2 regions of the Bradyrhizobium septentrionale genome follow, and region 2 is predicted to be linked to the other one. Evidence: riboswitches for the same ligand, from Rfam matches in the RefSeq annotation. Region 2 holds a riboswitch; the other holds the start of a gene.
The links. Region 2 has a riboswitch for cobalamin ahead of HAP48_RS13010 (TonB-dependent receptor). Riboswitches for the same ligand answer to the same signal wherever they lie in the genome.

Region 1: another riboswitch for cobalamin. It lies ahead of HAP48_RS24660 (ribonucleoside-diphosphate reductase subunit alpha); the one in region 2 lies ahead of HAP48_RS13010 (TonB-dependent receptor).

The regions. Positions count from the first base shown of each region.
Region 1 covers NZ_CP088285.1:4,799,475-4,806,809, forward strand. Annotated here, with positions in the region: gene HAP48_RS24655 (hypothetical protein) at 396-593, opposite strand; cobalamin riboswitch at 1,275-1,488, shown strand; gene HAP48_RS24660 (ribonucleoside-diphosphate reductase subunit alpha) at 1,743-3,536, shown strand; gene HAP48_RS24665 (ribonucleotide-diphosphate reductase subunit beta) at 3,527-4,600, shown strand; gene HAP48_RS24670 (hypothetical protein) at 5,286-6,041, opposite strand; gene HAP48_RS24675 (nodulation protein NolW) at 6,295-6,993, opposite strand; gene HAP48_RS24680 (nodulation protein NolB) at 7,184-7,335, shown strand, end outside.
Region 2 covers NZ_CP088285.1:2,341,821-2,349,155, forward strand. Annotated here, with positions in the region: gene HAP48_RS12990 (MBL fold metallo-hydrolase) at 1-976, shown strand, start outside; gene HAP48_RS12995 (ABC transporter substrate-binding protein) at 1,144-1,950, opposite strand; gene HAP48_RS13000 (ABC transporter ATP-binding protein) at 1,992-2,765, opposite strand; gene HAP48_RS13005 (FecCD family ABC transporter permease) at 2,762-3,805, opposite strand; cobalamin riboswitch at 3,918-4,115, shown strand; gene HAP48_RS13010 (TonB-dependent receptor) at 4,224-6,494, shown strand; gene HAP48_RS13015 (hypothetical protein) at 6,608-6,781, shown strand; gene HAP48_RS13020 (ATP-grasp domain-containing protein) at 6,893-7,335, opposite strand, start outside.

The sequences.
Region 1 (7,335 bases), 2.5 Mb from region 2:
GATTGGATTGAGGGCTGCCTCGACGGCGCGATCTACCCTCGGCTCAAAAGCACAAGCCCTGTCTCGCGTTGAGCTCTGCCTGTCTTTAGCCTCCGAAGCCGGGCGTGAACCCCAGCGCCCCCGAACATCCATCAGCTTCTCAGGAAGCCGGAGGCGCCGTGGGCTATGAGCATCGCCATTCCCGTCAAAGTCTGCTGCTAGGGACGTTAAAAGGAAATCGCAGCAGCCCGCTGCCAAAAAGATCCAGGTGCATTCGGATTCGCGGACCCGCTCGCAGCTCGGATCTGAGATCATTGAATGCGCATCTAACTGGTGGCATGTGCCAAGTCTCACTTGGCACGTCTTCGATTCGATCACCACGCGGGCTGTATCTCTATGTGGCGCCGAGCATCGGCTCACCCATCATCAAGCTCGCTCATGGCCTCATCCATATCCGACTGGGAATCGCTTATGACTTGCGTGGCGACGGAAACGAGAGCCTTTTCGAATGCTCGGCGCAGTAGCGCTGCACGCGTGTCATCGCCGCCGCTCTCGGCGGTATCGGAGGGGGCGCCAACCTGCGGCGCTGTTGCATTAATATCGGCTGCGTTCATGTCGTAACACCCGGATAGCGGCGTCGCCGCGAGATGACCTATCCGCTTCATGCTAGCAGGGGCAGCTTGCGAAAAGCTGACTAAGATCGAGCCCCCTTGGCGGCTTCATCCATGACCACGCAAGTGAGGACAACCGCTGTGCCGGCAAGGTCATTACTGCGATCGGAGCTCTGGTAAATCATGGCGCCAAAACACTTGGCCACGTCAGCAAGCGCGACGGCGACTGTTGCGCGTTGAAGGCTCAGTGGTACCACAAGCATTTGTGGAGCTATCGTGCTCGATCTGGCGCGCGCGGCAAGCCACCGAGATCGCACGATCATGGCAGGGACGCACCTCACGCCAGTTCCACAAGAAGAGCAACACCTTGCTGGCGCAGCTCGATCGCATTCTCGACCGCTTTGAATTGCAAGCCAAACGTTGCGCGTCATGAGATTATCCCTCGCCAGCATCGCCCAGAACCTTCGCCGAACGGATTCCTATCCAACGCGGGCTCGCATAGGCACCCGTCATCGCGACGGAGCATCGAAATCAAAATGCTGCCACTCTTTTCACGGAATGGGCCGAAGCAGGGGGGGGCATTTGCTCGAACAGAGCGTTGCGGGCCCGGACCCGGAGCGGACGTGGCGTCCTGCGTCTCGACTCCCCTGGCACAAGCCTTGACGAATCTCGACGCGCGGCGTCTGTATGTAGATCTGCCACGGTCTTCCATTCTGCATCTAGTAGGATGGAAGCTAAGAGGGAACCCGGTGCGCCGGTAACGGCTATTCCGGGGCTGCCCCCGCAACTGTAAGCGGCGAGCGGTTGTCATAATGGTCACTGGCCGCGACAGCACCGGGAAGGCCGACAGCCGCAGCGACCCGCGAGCCAGGAGACCTGCCGCGACAGAATAGAACGTCCTCGGGCGGGGTGCCCCGTGCGTCGCTTGCAGCCTGGGACGTTTGACCCGTCTCCTCGCAAGTCGTGCGCGTGGCTTCACCCCCTAACATCGCGGGGTTGCCGATGTCGCCGTCTTACGATTTCAATCAGCATGGTCATCTAATTGAGTGGCCGAGTGTGCGGCCGTGGCCGGCGCGGCCAAAGTCTGCCGCGCCTCAGCGGTGTGTTGTGCCGCCGCCGTCATCGGCTCCGCTGCCGCGGCCTCTCGCGCCATTGCCAAAGCCGTCCGATCTCACGCTCGATCGATCGCGCGACGGCCTGCTGACCGCGTTCGGCAAGCTAACGCTGACCGATCGCTATCTGCTCGTCGGCGAAAGCATCCAGGACATGTTCGCGCGGGTGTCCTGTGCCTTCGCGGACGATGTTGCGCACGCCCAACGTCTCTATGACGCGATGTCTCGGCTGTGGTTCATGCCAGCCACGCCGGTGCTGTCCAATGGCGGCACCACGCGCGGCCTGCCAATCTCGTGCTTCCTTAACTCGGTGTCGGACTCGCTCGAAGGAATCGTTGGCACCTGGGACGAAAACGTGTGGCTTGCCTCCAACGGGGGCGGTATCGGCACGTACTGGGGCAATGTTCGCTCGATCGGAGAGAAGGTGAAGGGCGGCGTCAGCTCAGGCGTCATCCCGTTCATCCACGTCATGGACGGCCTGACGCTGGCGATCAGCCAGGGCTCGTTGCGGCGCGGCTCGGCGGCGGTCTATCTCGATATCCAGCATCCCGAGATCGAGGAGTTTCTCGAGATCCGCAAGGCGTCCGGCGACTTCAACCGCAAGAGCCTCAACCTGCATCACGGCATCAACCTCACCGACGAGTTCATGCGTGCCGTGGGCGCCGGCACCGCGTTCGCTCTGCGCAGCCCGAAGACGAACGAGGTCGTCCGCGAGATCGACGCGCGACAGCTATGGCAACGCATTCTTGAGAACCGGTTGCAGACAGGCGAGCCTTATCTCTTGTTCATCGACACCGTGAATCGCGCGCTTCCCAAGCACCAGCGCGAGCTCGGTCTCAAGGTCTCGACCTCCAACCTGTGCAGCGAGATTACGCTCCCGACCGGCATCGACCATCGCGGCGAGGAGCGCACCGCGGTGTGCTGTCTGTCATCGCTCAACCTCGAGACCTGGGACCAATGGAATGAGGAACCCGGCTTCATCGAGGACGTCATGCGCTTCCTTGACAACGTGCTCACCCACTTCATCACGACGGCGCCGGAGGGTATGAAGCGGGCCCGCTACGCCGCCCTGCGCGAGCGCTCCGTCGGACTTGGCGTGATGGGCTTCCACTCGTTCCTCCAGGCGAATGGCATTCCAATGGAGAGTGGCTTGGCGAAATCATTCAATCTAAAGATGTTTCGGAAGATCCGGGGTGATGCCGACGCGGCATCCGTCGCCCTTGCTCGCGAGCGTGGCCCGTGCCCGGATGCCCTGGAACGTGGCGTGATGGAGCGCTTCAGCCAGAAGATCGCGATCGCGCCGACTGCTTCGATCAGCATCATCTGCGGCGGCACCAGCGCATGCATCGAGCCGATCCCGGCCAACATCTACACCCACAAGACGTTGTCTGGTGCCATCTCGGTACGTAATCCTCATCTGACCAGGGTACTGATCGCCAAGGGCGCCGACACCCCGGTGACCTGGCAGTCGATCATTGCGCAGGAGGGTTCGGTCGCCCATCTCGACATTCTGTCGGAACACGAGAAAGCGGTGTTTCGCACCGCCTTCGAGGTCGACCAGCGCTGGATCGTCGAGCTTGCAGGCGACCGGGCCGCATTCATCTGCCAGAGCCAGTCAATCAACCTCTATCTGCCGGCCGAGGTCGATAAGTGGGACCTCCACATGCTGCACTGGACGGCGTGGAAGCGTGGGGTGAAGAGCCTTTATTACTGCCGTTCAAAATCGATCTCGCGCGCGGCGTTCGCCGGCAAGATCGTCGACGATGACGAGGCCGCGCCGCGGCAGCCGCCTGCGCAGCGCGCCGATTATGAGGAGTGCCTCGCATGTCAATGATCGATCTCTCGTCTGTCGATCCGCGCACGCTGATCGGCAAGGGGCGCGTTGGTCTCCTTGACTCGACGGGCAGCTATGACGTTGATCGCTACGCTTGGGCCTACGAGTTCTGGAAGCGTCAGCAGCAGACGCATTGGATGGCCGAGGAGGTGCCGCTCGGCAACGACCTCAAGGACTGGGCGTCGGACCGCGTCACCGCCAGCGAGCGCGCGCTGCTCACCCAGATCTTTCGCTTCTTTACTCAGTCGGACATCGAGGTCGGTGACAATTATCTCAAGCGATACATCCCGATTTTCCAGCCGCTCACCGTCCAGATGATGATGGCGGCCTTCACGAACATGGAGACGGTCCACATCGACGCCTATGCGCTGCTGCTCAAGACGCTCGGCATGCCCAAGACCGAGTTCGAGGCATTTCGCAGCTATGCGCAAATGCGCGCCAAGGCGGACTACATGCACGAGTTCGGCGTTGACACCGTGGCCGATGTCGCGCGCACCCTGGCTATGTTCGGCGCCTTTACCGAAGGCATGGCGTTGTTCGCGAGCTTCGCTATGCTGCTCAATTTTCCGCGCCACAACAAGATGAACGGCATGGGACAGATCGTAAGCTGGTCGGTGCGCGACGAGAGTCTCCACTGCGAGGGCGTCATCAAGCTGTTTCACGAATGGCACCGCGAGACCGGCGCCGTGACGCGCTCGGTCCGTGACGACATCGTCGATGTCGCCAGAACGATGGTAAAGCTGGAGGAGAACTTCGTCGATCTCGCCTTTGGCCTGGGCAAGATCGAGGGCATGCGTCCTGAGCAGATCCACGCCTACGTCCGTTATGTCGCCGACTGGCGACTGACCCAACTCCGGATTGCCCCGGTTTTCGGCTTCTTCAAGGCCGAGGAGGATGGGTTCACGCAGCTCAAGCCGCATCCGCTGCCTTGGCTCGTCGAGATTCTCAATGGGGTCGAGCACGCCAATTTCTTCGAGCAGCGCGCCACGGAGTACTCCAAGGCGGCGAGCCGAGGCAGCTGGGACGGCGAGGACGGGGTGTGGGCGGCTTTCGGCCGTATGTAGGCAACCGGAACAGCATGCGTCCGTTCATACATCTTGGAGGTTCGCGGAAGTCCTCTGCTGCGGCTTCCGGCGGCACAGCGGACTCAAGCGGCATCATCCACGCCGCTCGAAAATCATAACGGGGGAACACCCGCCCACGGGGCTGATGTACCAAAGTGAAGTCTGATCTTGTGCTGAGTTGCTTCGGTGCGGCAGACTTCGAAAAGGCGATCACAATCGTTGCAATTTGCAGGACCAAGCGCGGGCATTGGTCGGCGATCTTTGAGGCGCGCTCGCCTTGCGGGAAAGTCGGCGTGACCTCATCGATGCGGACCAATGGAACCGGTTTATGCACACCTGCACAAAAGGGCGGCGAAAGCCTGAGTGGAAGCCGCCAGTCTGTTCAGGGCGACCGTGCATGCGATGACGGCGCTTGATGATCAGGGTCATCGACGCGGCCGTCTCCATACAGCAAACGGCCGGGAGGCGAGTAGAGTGAGGAGGCCAGTTGGTGATCGCTCCTCTTCAGCCGTACAGCTAGACAATTTCGATCAGGTTTCCGCATATCGAGTGGACCCCTTGAAAGGAACTTGGCCGGCGGAGTATCCGCCAGCCAAGAGCGATCGTCATCACGTGCTCCTGCTGTTGGCGGAGACAATCTATCAACCTTCGCACATGGCCCTTGTCGCTGCTAAAGCTATGGGCACTAGCCGGCGGGCGGATCTTGCCCCGCGTCTGCCGGCCTGTCTTCGTCCACATCTGCGGGCCAAAGGCTCGGGTCCAGTGCTGGCGTGAGGCGAATGAAGCCCTCGTCTCTCCATTCGGCCGTGTGAGGTACGCCGAAAAGGGTAAAGACTTTGGTCGGGTGGTCTTGGGTCGGCAGTACCCCGCTGCGCTCCAGCATGTCGATCTGAGCGCTTGTGGCTGTTTGGCCCATGAAAACCCAGTAGTCCTTGGCGAGACGTCCGTCCCGCATACGGAACTCGGAAAGTTCTGGCGGTACAACTTCGGAAGGCCCAGCCTGAGATGGTCCGGCGTGCGAGGGATTTTTATCCATATCCTGCCATAGCAAATCTTGGTCGAAATCAGGATGCGCCTCGATCGCCTGAGCGATCGTCTGCTGCGAGAGGTGATGCGGGGACCGTTCTGGTGCTGGATCTGCACCGAGCGCAGCCGGCGCATGCGAATCATCCTCCCAACCCAAGCCTGGCGAATAGGGTTGCGCTATATCCAGGTACGGCGAAAAAGGGTGCCGAGCATCCAAGTACGGCGAATAGGGATGGCCTGCGTCCAGATATGGCGAATAGGGCTCCCCCGGCAGCGCGGGCGAGGCGGTACGATGTGGCGCAGCACCACCCTGAGCGCCGTTGAGCTGCTGCTCAAAGCCGGTAGCGTCCGTGGGCGGTAGCGGTGAATTGGTGTCCGGGCTCGTGTTCGATGGTCCGATTTCGTTGAAATCCATCCTGTCACTCCCGCATGATGGAGCAGCTCGAGCAATGCGAAGGCTCCTGCCCTGCGAGACCGAAGCAGCTGTTTCGGAGGTTCGCGTTGATCTTCAAGCCCTCCTGGATGCACACGTCTGGCGCGGTCGATGCGAGGCACCGCCATCCAGACAGGCTCATCCTGGGTGAGGCAGCTTTCGAAAAGCTGACGATCAGATGGATTTAAGCGAATGCAGTTCGGATCCTCGGCTCGAGCTCTCTCGTATTGTTAAGTCACTTCTGGCCTGCAGCTTCGCGCACGATGCCGTCCTGATGCTGCGCTTCTGAGGAATAGTGGCTTTCAGGTCGTCCGTCGCGAATGACCGTGCTCGAGGAGCCACGAAACAACATCAAAACCGACCCCAGTGGCGGCTTTTCAGCAGCGGTTGGATTCCGCCGCGCCTGCGCCTCCGCCACAAGGCCCTTGAGCGTTTGGTCCACGAGCGCGATGAAGCGCGGCGGGCCCGAAGCCAGGACGAGGCCATCTCCTGGAGCCGGCTTCACGATATAGCGCTCATCGGAGATGTTGAGCACATCGAGCGCGGTCCTGAACGCATCGAAGCTGATCGGATTCAACACAATGAGACGGCTTTGCGCCTCTTGAGCCGCGGATATGTAAAGCACGAGACCGTCGTAATACCATTGAAGATTGTACAGATTGGTCAAGCGCTCGAGGAACTCTCGCGGTGGCAGGTCCGGCATTCGCCCACGAATCCGGCCCTTTACCTCGGCGCTGACATTGACCCTGATATTGTGATTGTTGCCGAACTCCTGCAGCGCGGCGGAAAGGTCCTGATCCAGAACCGTGTAGCTGTAAGGAGCCGACGGCAGTGAGAGGGATGCGCCGAGCGCGCTTACCGTTCCCAGATAGACAAAAACTCCGACATGGAGAACTCTCCTCAAAATGTAGACCGTTGTGGATCGGATGAGCATTCCCGAAGGCCTTCCGCCTGAAAACAAACCTGGAATTTCATTCCAACGTGAAGGCCAAACGTGATCTTTAGATGACGTAACCAGCGGCATCTTCGTCAGGTTTTCGTCAGCTCGCCAATCTACGCTCATGATCCGTTCGTCGTTCAACAATGCCTGATCTCATCACACGAGCACAATGACTCCTTATATGATGGTAGGCGCAACGCCGATCTCTCCCCATTCAGCTGACTGTGTTTCCAGTGCCTGCTCGCCGGCAGTCACTGGCGAGCAGGCTCACTTTGAGCAGTCCCTTGCGCAAGCGTCTTCCAATGAGGTCGCCGCCTCGTCAGTCTCAGCTAGAGC
Region 2 (7,335 bases):
CGGCGGCGAGGCGCTGATCCTCGATCCGGTGCTGGAGAAGGCCGACCGCTACTGCAAGCTGCTGCAGGAACTCGACCTCAGGCTGGTCAAGGCCGTCGACACGCATCTGCATGCCGATCACGTCACCGGCCTTGGCGAGCTGCGCGACCGCACCCAGTGCATCACCATCATGGGCGAGCAGAGCAAGGCCGACGTGGTGTCGATGCGCGTTTCCGACGGCGACAAGGTGACGATCGAGGGCCTCTGCCTCGAGGCGATGTACACGCCCGGCCACACCGATGATTCCTACAGCTATCTGATGGGCGACCGCGTCTTCACCGGCGATACGCTGTTGATCCGCGGCACCGGCCGCACCGATTTCCAGAACGGTAGCGCGCGGGCGCAGTACGATTCGATCTTCAACCGCCTGCTCAAGCTGCCCGAAGAGACGATGGTATTCCCCGCGCATGACTACAAGGGCGACACCGTCTCCACGATCGGCGAGGAGAAGCGCTACAATCCGCGGCTGCAGGTCAAATCGATCGACGACTATGTCGAGCTGATGAACAACCTCAATCTGCCGAACCCGAAGCTGATGGATGTCGTGCTGCCCGCCAATATGCATGTCGGCCTGCACCAGGACGAGCTCGCCAAGGAAGGCCTCTCCCTCAGCGCCCGCGACGCCATCGCGAGCCTCGGCCGGCCCGATATCCTGCTGGTGGATTTGCGCGAGAGCGGCGAACGGGCCAAGCACGGCACGCTCGCCGGCGCGCTGCACGCGCCCTATCCCGGGATTTGCGCCACCTTGCAGCCCGGCGGCATGCTGCGCGAAGTCGCCGCCGCGACCGGCCGCCGCGTGGTGTTCTTCTGCGCCTTCGGCGAACGCTCGGCGATGGCGGTGGCGGCCGCGAAGAAGGCCGGACTGATGAACACCGCCCATATCGAGGGCGGCATGGACGCGTGGAAGAAGGCCGGCGGGCCGGTGGTGCACGGTTAGTTCCGTAGCCCGTTAGCCGCGCACAATTTTTATCACCGTCACCCTGTGAGGTGCGAGCGGAGCGAGCCTCGAAGGGCGACGGCCCCGCTCTGTCCGCGAACATGCGGAAACATCCGGGCCGTGCATCCTTCGAGGCTCGCAAGAGCTCGCACCTCAGGATGACGGGGTTAATTAGAGCGCTCGGCGCTTACCCGCTGCAGCTCCGCCGTCAACCGATCCAGCGCATCCGCCAGCATCACGCCGCCGCAGACGGTGAGCCGCTCCGGCAGCACGATGCGCTTGCCCGCCGGATAGAACCGCTCCAGCGCCGGATGCAGCAGGAAGGCGCGGCCGACATCCTCGGCACGATCGCCGGCCTCCGACACCAGGATGAAATCCGGCCGCAGTTTTACAATCGCCTCCAGCGAGGCAAATCCGCCGGCGCCGAAGCCGAACTCGCCGGCCGCATTGGTCAGGCCGGTTGCCGCCAGCAGCGAGCTGATCAGGCTGCTCTCACCCGACACAAAGCCGCGCCGTTCCAGCGGAAGCACGCGATAATGATGACCGTCAGCCACCGCCCGCGCCCGGGCGATGGCCGCATCGAGGCGCGCGATCTCGGCCTCTGCGCGATCCGGATGCTGCAGCACATCGCCCATCGCGCGGATCTGGTCCTTCACCTCGTCCAGCGTGCGCGGCACCGTGAACTCGACGAGATGCAGCCCCTTGGCCTTCAACAGATCGCGCGTCGCCCGCTTGTCGAACAGGCTGACGACGACAAGGTCGGGCTTGAGCAGCAGCACGTCCTCGGCTTCGCCCGACAGCCGCGGATAGTTTCGCGCCTTCTCGGCAGCCCAGGATTGCCAGGCATCACGGGAAAAACGGCTGAGCCCGAGGATCTGGTCCGGATCGGCCAGCGACAGCACGAGCTGGTCGCTGCAGACATTCATCGAGACGATGCGCGGTCCGGCGGCGGACGCGGCACCGCACGACATCATCCATGCCGCCGCTGCCAAGGCTGCGAGACACCGCATGCGCATCAGACGTCCGCCCACGGCACGATGACGGCCTCGCGCTGGAATTCGGCGCGATAGGCGCTGACCCGGAATACGCTGGCGAGAACCGTTTCCGACAAGGCCTCCGCCGGCGCGCCTTGCGCCGCCAGCCGCCCCTCCGACAGCACCAGCACATGATGGGCAAAGCGCGCCGCGAGCCCGAGATCGTGCGTCACCACGATGACCAGCACGCCGGTGTCGGCGACGTTGCGCAGCTTCTGCATCACATCGATCTGGTGGCGCGGATCGAGCGACGCGGTCGGCTCGTCGGCGAGGATCACCGGCGCCTCGACCGCGAGCACCCTTGCCAACGCGACGCGGCTGCGCTCGCCGCCGGACAGCTCGGTGACGCGGCGGTCGCTGAATTCAGTGACGTCGACCGCCTGCATCGCCCGCAGCACGGCCTCCATGTCCTTCGGCGACAACCGCGCCGGATCGGTCGCACCATGCGGATAGCGGCCGAGCGCCACGATGTCGCGCGCCGGCAGCGGCCAATGCACCATGTGCCCCTGCGGCAGATAGGCAAAGCGCTTCGCGCGCTCGCGCAGCGGCAGCGCGGACAACGCATCGCCGCCGATCCTGATCTCGCCGTCGGACGGGATCAATCCGGCGAGAGCGCGCAACAGCGTGGTCTTGCCGGCGCCGTTCGGGCCGACCAGCGCAACCAGATGCCCCGATGCCAGCGACAGCGAGACATCGTGCAACACCTTGCGGCGACCGAGCGACGCATCGAGCGCGATGGCGGACAGCAGCGTCATGCCACACCTCCGCCGAGCGCGCGGCGTTCGCGCATGATCAGATAGAGGAAGAACGGCACGCCGATGATCGAGGTCAGCACGCCGACCTTGATGTCGGAGGTCGAGGGGATGATGCGCACCGCGATATCGGCCGCGAGCAGCAGCGCCGCGCCGGTGAGCGCACTCGGCACCAGCAGCCGCGCCGGATCGTGACCGATCAGGGGACGCATCAGATGCGGCGCGATGAGCCCGATGAAGCCGATCGTGCCCGTGACGGCGACCGCGCCGCCGACGCCAAGCGCAACGCCCGCGATCACGAAGAGCCGCAGCCGCCCGACATCGACGCCGAGGCTCTGCGCGGCTTCCTCGCCAAGCGTCAGCGCGCGGAAGGCGCTCGCCTGGCTGAGCAGAATCGCGGCACCCGCGATGATGAAGGGCAGCGCCAGCGCCACATGCTGAAAGCTGCGGTCCTCCAGCGAGCCGAGCAGCCAGAACGCGATCTCCAGCACCACGAAGGGATTGCTGGAGAGATTCATCACCAGCGCGGTCGCAGCTCCCGCAAAGCTCGAGATCGCAAGCCCCGCGAGGATCAGGATCAACAGCCCGGCATTGCGGCCGGCGATCGCGAGCAGCGCGAACACCGAACCGAACGCGGCGATGATCGCCACCACCGGCAGCGCGTAGGAGCGCACATCGGCCAGGCCGAGCGCGATCACCAGCACCGCGCCGAACGCCGCCGATTGCGGCGCGCCGAACAGCGACGGCGAGGCCAGCGGATTGCGCAGCAGGCCCTGCAGCGCCGCACCTGACAGCCCGAGAATGCCGCCGATTGCGAACGCGAGAATCGTGCGCGGCAGGCGGATCTCGCGCACGATCACCTGCGCCACGTCGCTGCCGCCGCCGAACAGCGCTTCGATCACCGCAAGCGGCGACAGCCGCACCGGCCCGATGCCGAGCGAGATCACGCACAGCAGCACCACGAGCGCGAGCAGCGCCGCGGTGGCGCCCCATCGGCGCCGCGCCGCGACCTCGGCCGCCAAGGCAAAATCCTGCACGCTCATTGGATCCATGCTCTTACAGCGATCGCCGTGGCAGACAAGCGACACTCGATAAAAACCGTGGCCGCACAGCCATTGCCCGACTTGCGCCGGATTGACTTTGCCGCCCGGCCGAACCCTAGATGAACATGACGGTTCTTTCATGAGATGAAAAGGGAATGCGGTGCGGGGAAACTTCCCCAAGGCCGCGGCTGCCCCCGCAACTGTATGCGGTGAATCCTTCGTCACAGGCCACTGGGAATCTCGGTCCTGGGAAGGCGACGAAGGGTAACGACCCGCGAGCCAGGAGACCTGCCGTCAGCCGTGGTCACACGCGAGATGCCGGTCGGGGAGTACAGGCATGAGCTTCACCTGAGGCTGTTAGCACGATGGTGAGACTGGTTCGCGGTGACGTGCCACTGACGTTACCGAGGTCTCGCTTATGTTGTCCTACCCATTCCACCATTGGCGGCGGCGCGCGCTTCTGCTCGCGACGACGATGCTCGCGCCGGCAGTCTTCACCGCCGCCGCGCGGGCGCAGCAGGCGCCTGCTCCCGATCAGCTGCCGACCATCGAAGTCACCAAGCCGGGCGATCAGAACGTCACGCGCGCCAAGCCCGCTCCGGACGAAGCGCCCGCACCGCGCCGTCCGGCGCCGGGCACCGTAGAGAGCACCAATGTGGGCGGCGGAAGCGGATCCGGCACCACAGGGACAGGCACGGCCACCGGAACGGGCGGCACCAGCGGCGGGCGCCAGTTCGCCGGCATTGTCGGATCGTCCTCGGCCGTGATCACCGCCGACGACATCGCGCATTCGCCGGTACAGTCGCTGCCCGAGATACTCGCGCAGGTGCCGGGCGTGCAGCTGCAAACGCTCTATGGCGGGCCGAACGGCGCCAAGACCGCGGTCGACCTGCGCGGCTTCGGCGCATTCGCCACCGACAACACGCTGTTCCTGCTCAACGGCCGCCGGCTCAACGACGTCGACAAGGCCGGCTTCGATCTCACCACGATCCCGCTCGATTCGATCGCGCGCATCGAGATCACGCGCGGCAACAGCGGCGCCGTGCTCTATGGCGATAATGCGGTGGGCGGCGTCGTCAACATCATCACCAAGACCGGTGTCGGCGGTCCGCCGACGACAATGCGAGCCGAGGCCGGATACGGCTCGTTCAACACCCGCATGGCCGCCGTCTCCGCGGCGCTCAATGCGGGACCGTGGTCCACCTCGTTCTACGGCAACGGCATCAAGTCCGACGGCTACCGCGTCAACAATGCGCTCGACCAGCGCAACGCCGTCGGCAGCATCAACTACACCACGCCTGACCTGACCGCGTTCCTGACCGTCACCGGCAGCGACCAGAAGCTCGGCCTGCCCGGCGGGCGGCTGGTCGATCCGTCGATCGGCGTCAACGAGCTGCAGACCGACCGCCGGGGCAGCAGCACGCCGTTCGACTATGCCAACCAGCAGACCGCCAGCGTCACCGCCGGCTTCACCAGGACGCTGATCAACGGCGTCGACCTGATCGTCGACGGCGGCTGGCGGCAGCGCGAGACGCAGAGCGGCTTCTTCGGCACGGTGCCGACCATCAGCTTCGCCTCGACCTACAACGATGCCGCGCTGGAGACCTGGTCGCTGACGCCGCGGCTCAGCGTCAAGAACGTGATGCTGGGAATGCCGTCCACGATCCTGACCGGCATCGACTACTACGATTCGACGTTCCGTCAGGCCCGCGGCGCCTTCCAGGGCGTCGACCCCTTTCACATCTACAATATCGAGCAGCAGAGCGTGGCCGGCTACTGGCAGCATACGCTGGGATTGCTGCCGACCACCGACTTCGCCTATGGCGCACGCGTCCAGAATACCAGCGTCTCGGCGCGCGATCGCTACGACCCGAATGCGCCGTTCGCGTTCGACGCGCAAGCGTCGCCGCTCGACAGCAACGAGACGCAATATGCGCTCCATGTCGGCGTCGAGCATCGCTTCACCGACACCTTCTCGATGTTCGGCCGCGCCGCGCGGGCATTCCGCACGCCCGATGTCGACGAGCGCGTCGCGTCGGGTCCATCATTCGACCCGCTGACCTTCCTGCCCATCGCGCAGAATTTTGCGCTCAAGACCCAGACGTCGGAAGACGTCGAGGGCGGCTTCCGGGTCAGGACCAACCGCTTCCAGGTCCAGACCAGCGTCTATCTGATGGATCTCGAGAACGAGATCCATTTCAACCCGGTGCTGTTCTACAACGTCAACCTCGACCCTACCCGCCGTTACGGCTCGGAGACCAGCGCCTCGCTCAAGGTCAGCGACAGCGTGACCCTGCGCGGCGGCATGGCGATCACCCGCGCGGTCTTCCGTGAAGGCATCTGGGCCGGCAACGACGTGCCGCTGGTGTCGCGCTATACCGGCAATGTCGGCGTGACCTGGAATATCTGGCAGAACTACCTGGTGTTCGACGCCACAGCGCGCGCCTGGAGCTCGCGCATCATGGACAACGACCAGGCCAACACCCAGAGCCGGATTCCCGGCAACGCCACCGCCGATATCAAGCTCAGCGGGCAGGTTGACCGCTTCTTCTGGTCGCTCAGCGTCAACAACCTGTTCAACGCGCTCTATTACGACTACGCCATTGCGAGCTCGTTCACGGCCGGCCGCTTCTCGGCCTATCCGCTCCCGGGCCGCACCTACATGGTCAAGGCCGGCGCGACGTTTTAGAGCATGATCCGGCGCGGCGGGTGTGACGCCGCCGCGCCGTCTCACTCCATTACAAGCGCCAGCAAACTGGGGTAGAATTTCGGCAGCTGATTTAACCCGCGCAGGGGAAACGCATGGGCAAGGCCGGAAAGACGAGCAAGGGCGCCGACAAGCCCGGCAAAAAGTCCGACGAAAAGCCGAAGGCGCCGCCGCCACAAGCAGCGCCGCCGGACGACGAGTATGACGAGGATGGCGACATCGCCACCCCGAAGATCGACCGCTACGGCAATGACGACGAGCCGTTGTAGGACGCGGCACCATCCACCATGTCGTCCTGGCGAAAGCCAGGACCCATTACCCCTGAAGCGCGTTGGCGGGCGAGCTGCGGCCCCAGCCTTCTACCAAACTTGCAGTGGTGGTTATGGGTCCTGGCTTTCGCCAGGACGACGTGGTGAGGCATTGCGCATAAAATCGTCACTCTCGATCTTCTTGATACTGCCGCGATCCAGCAGGTGCGCGCCGAAGCCGCCGCGCGCCAGCGATGAGGCGATCTGCGGCGATGCCAGCAGCAGCGCCGTGGTCATCACCAGCGGCGCGGCGCTGAGCCAATCGAGCCGCACCGGCGTCAACTCTTCCGTGCTGCCGCGATAGAGACCGTCACCCGCGGCGATGCGGCCGCATTCCCTGATCAGCTCGCGCCTTGTGCCGTCGCGCGACGCGCTGCCGAGCAGCGCCTGCATTGCCAGATGGGTCCGCACGCCAGCGCGGCCGTCCGCCAGCGGAGCCGGCGTCTCGTCAAGCGAGACGCGCAGCAGCAGGTCGACCAGATCGGTGCCGGACCGGTATGCGTTCATGGGCTCGA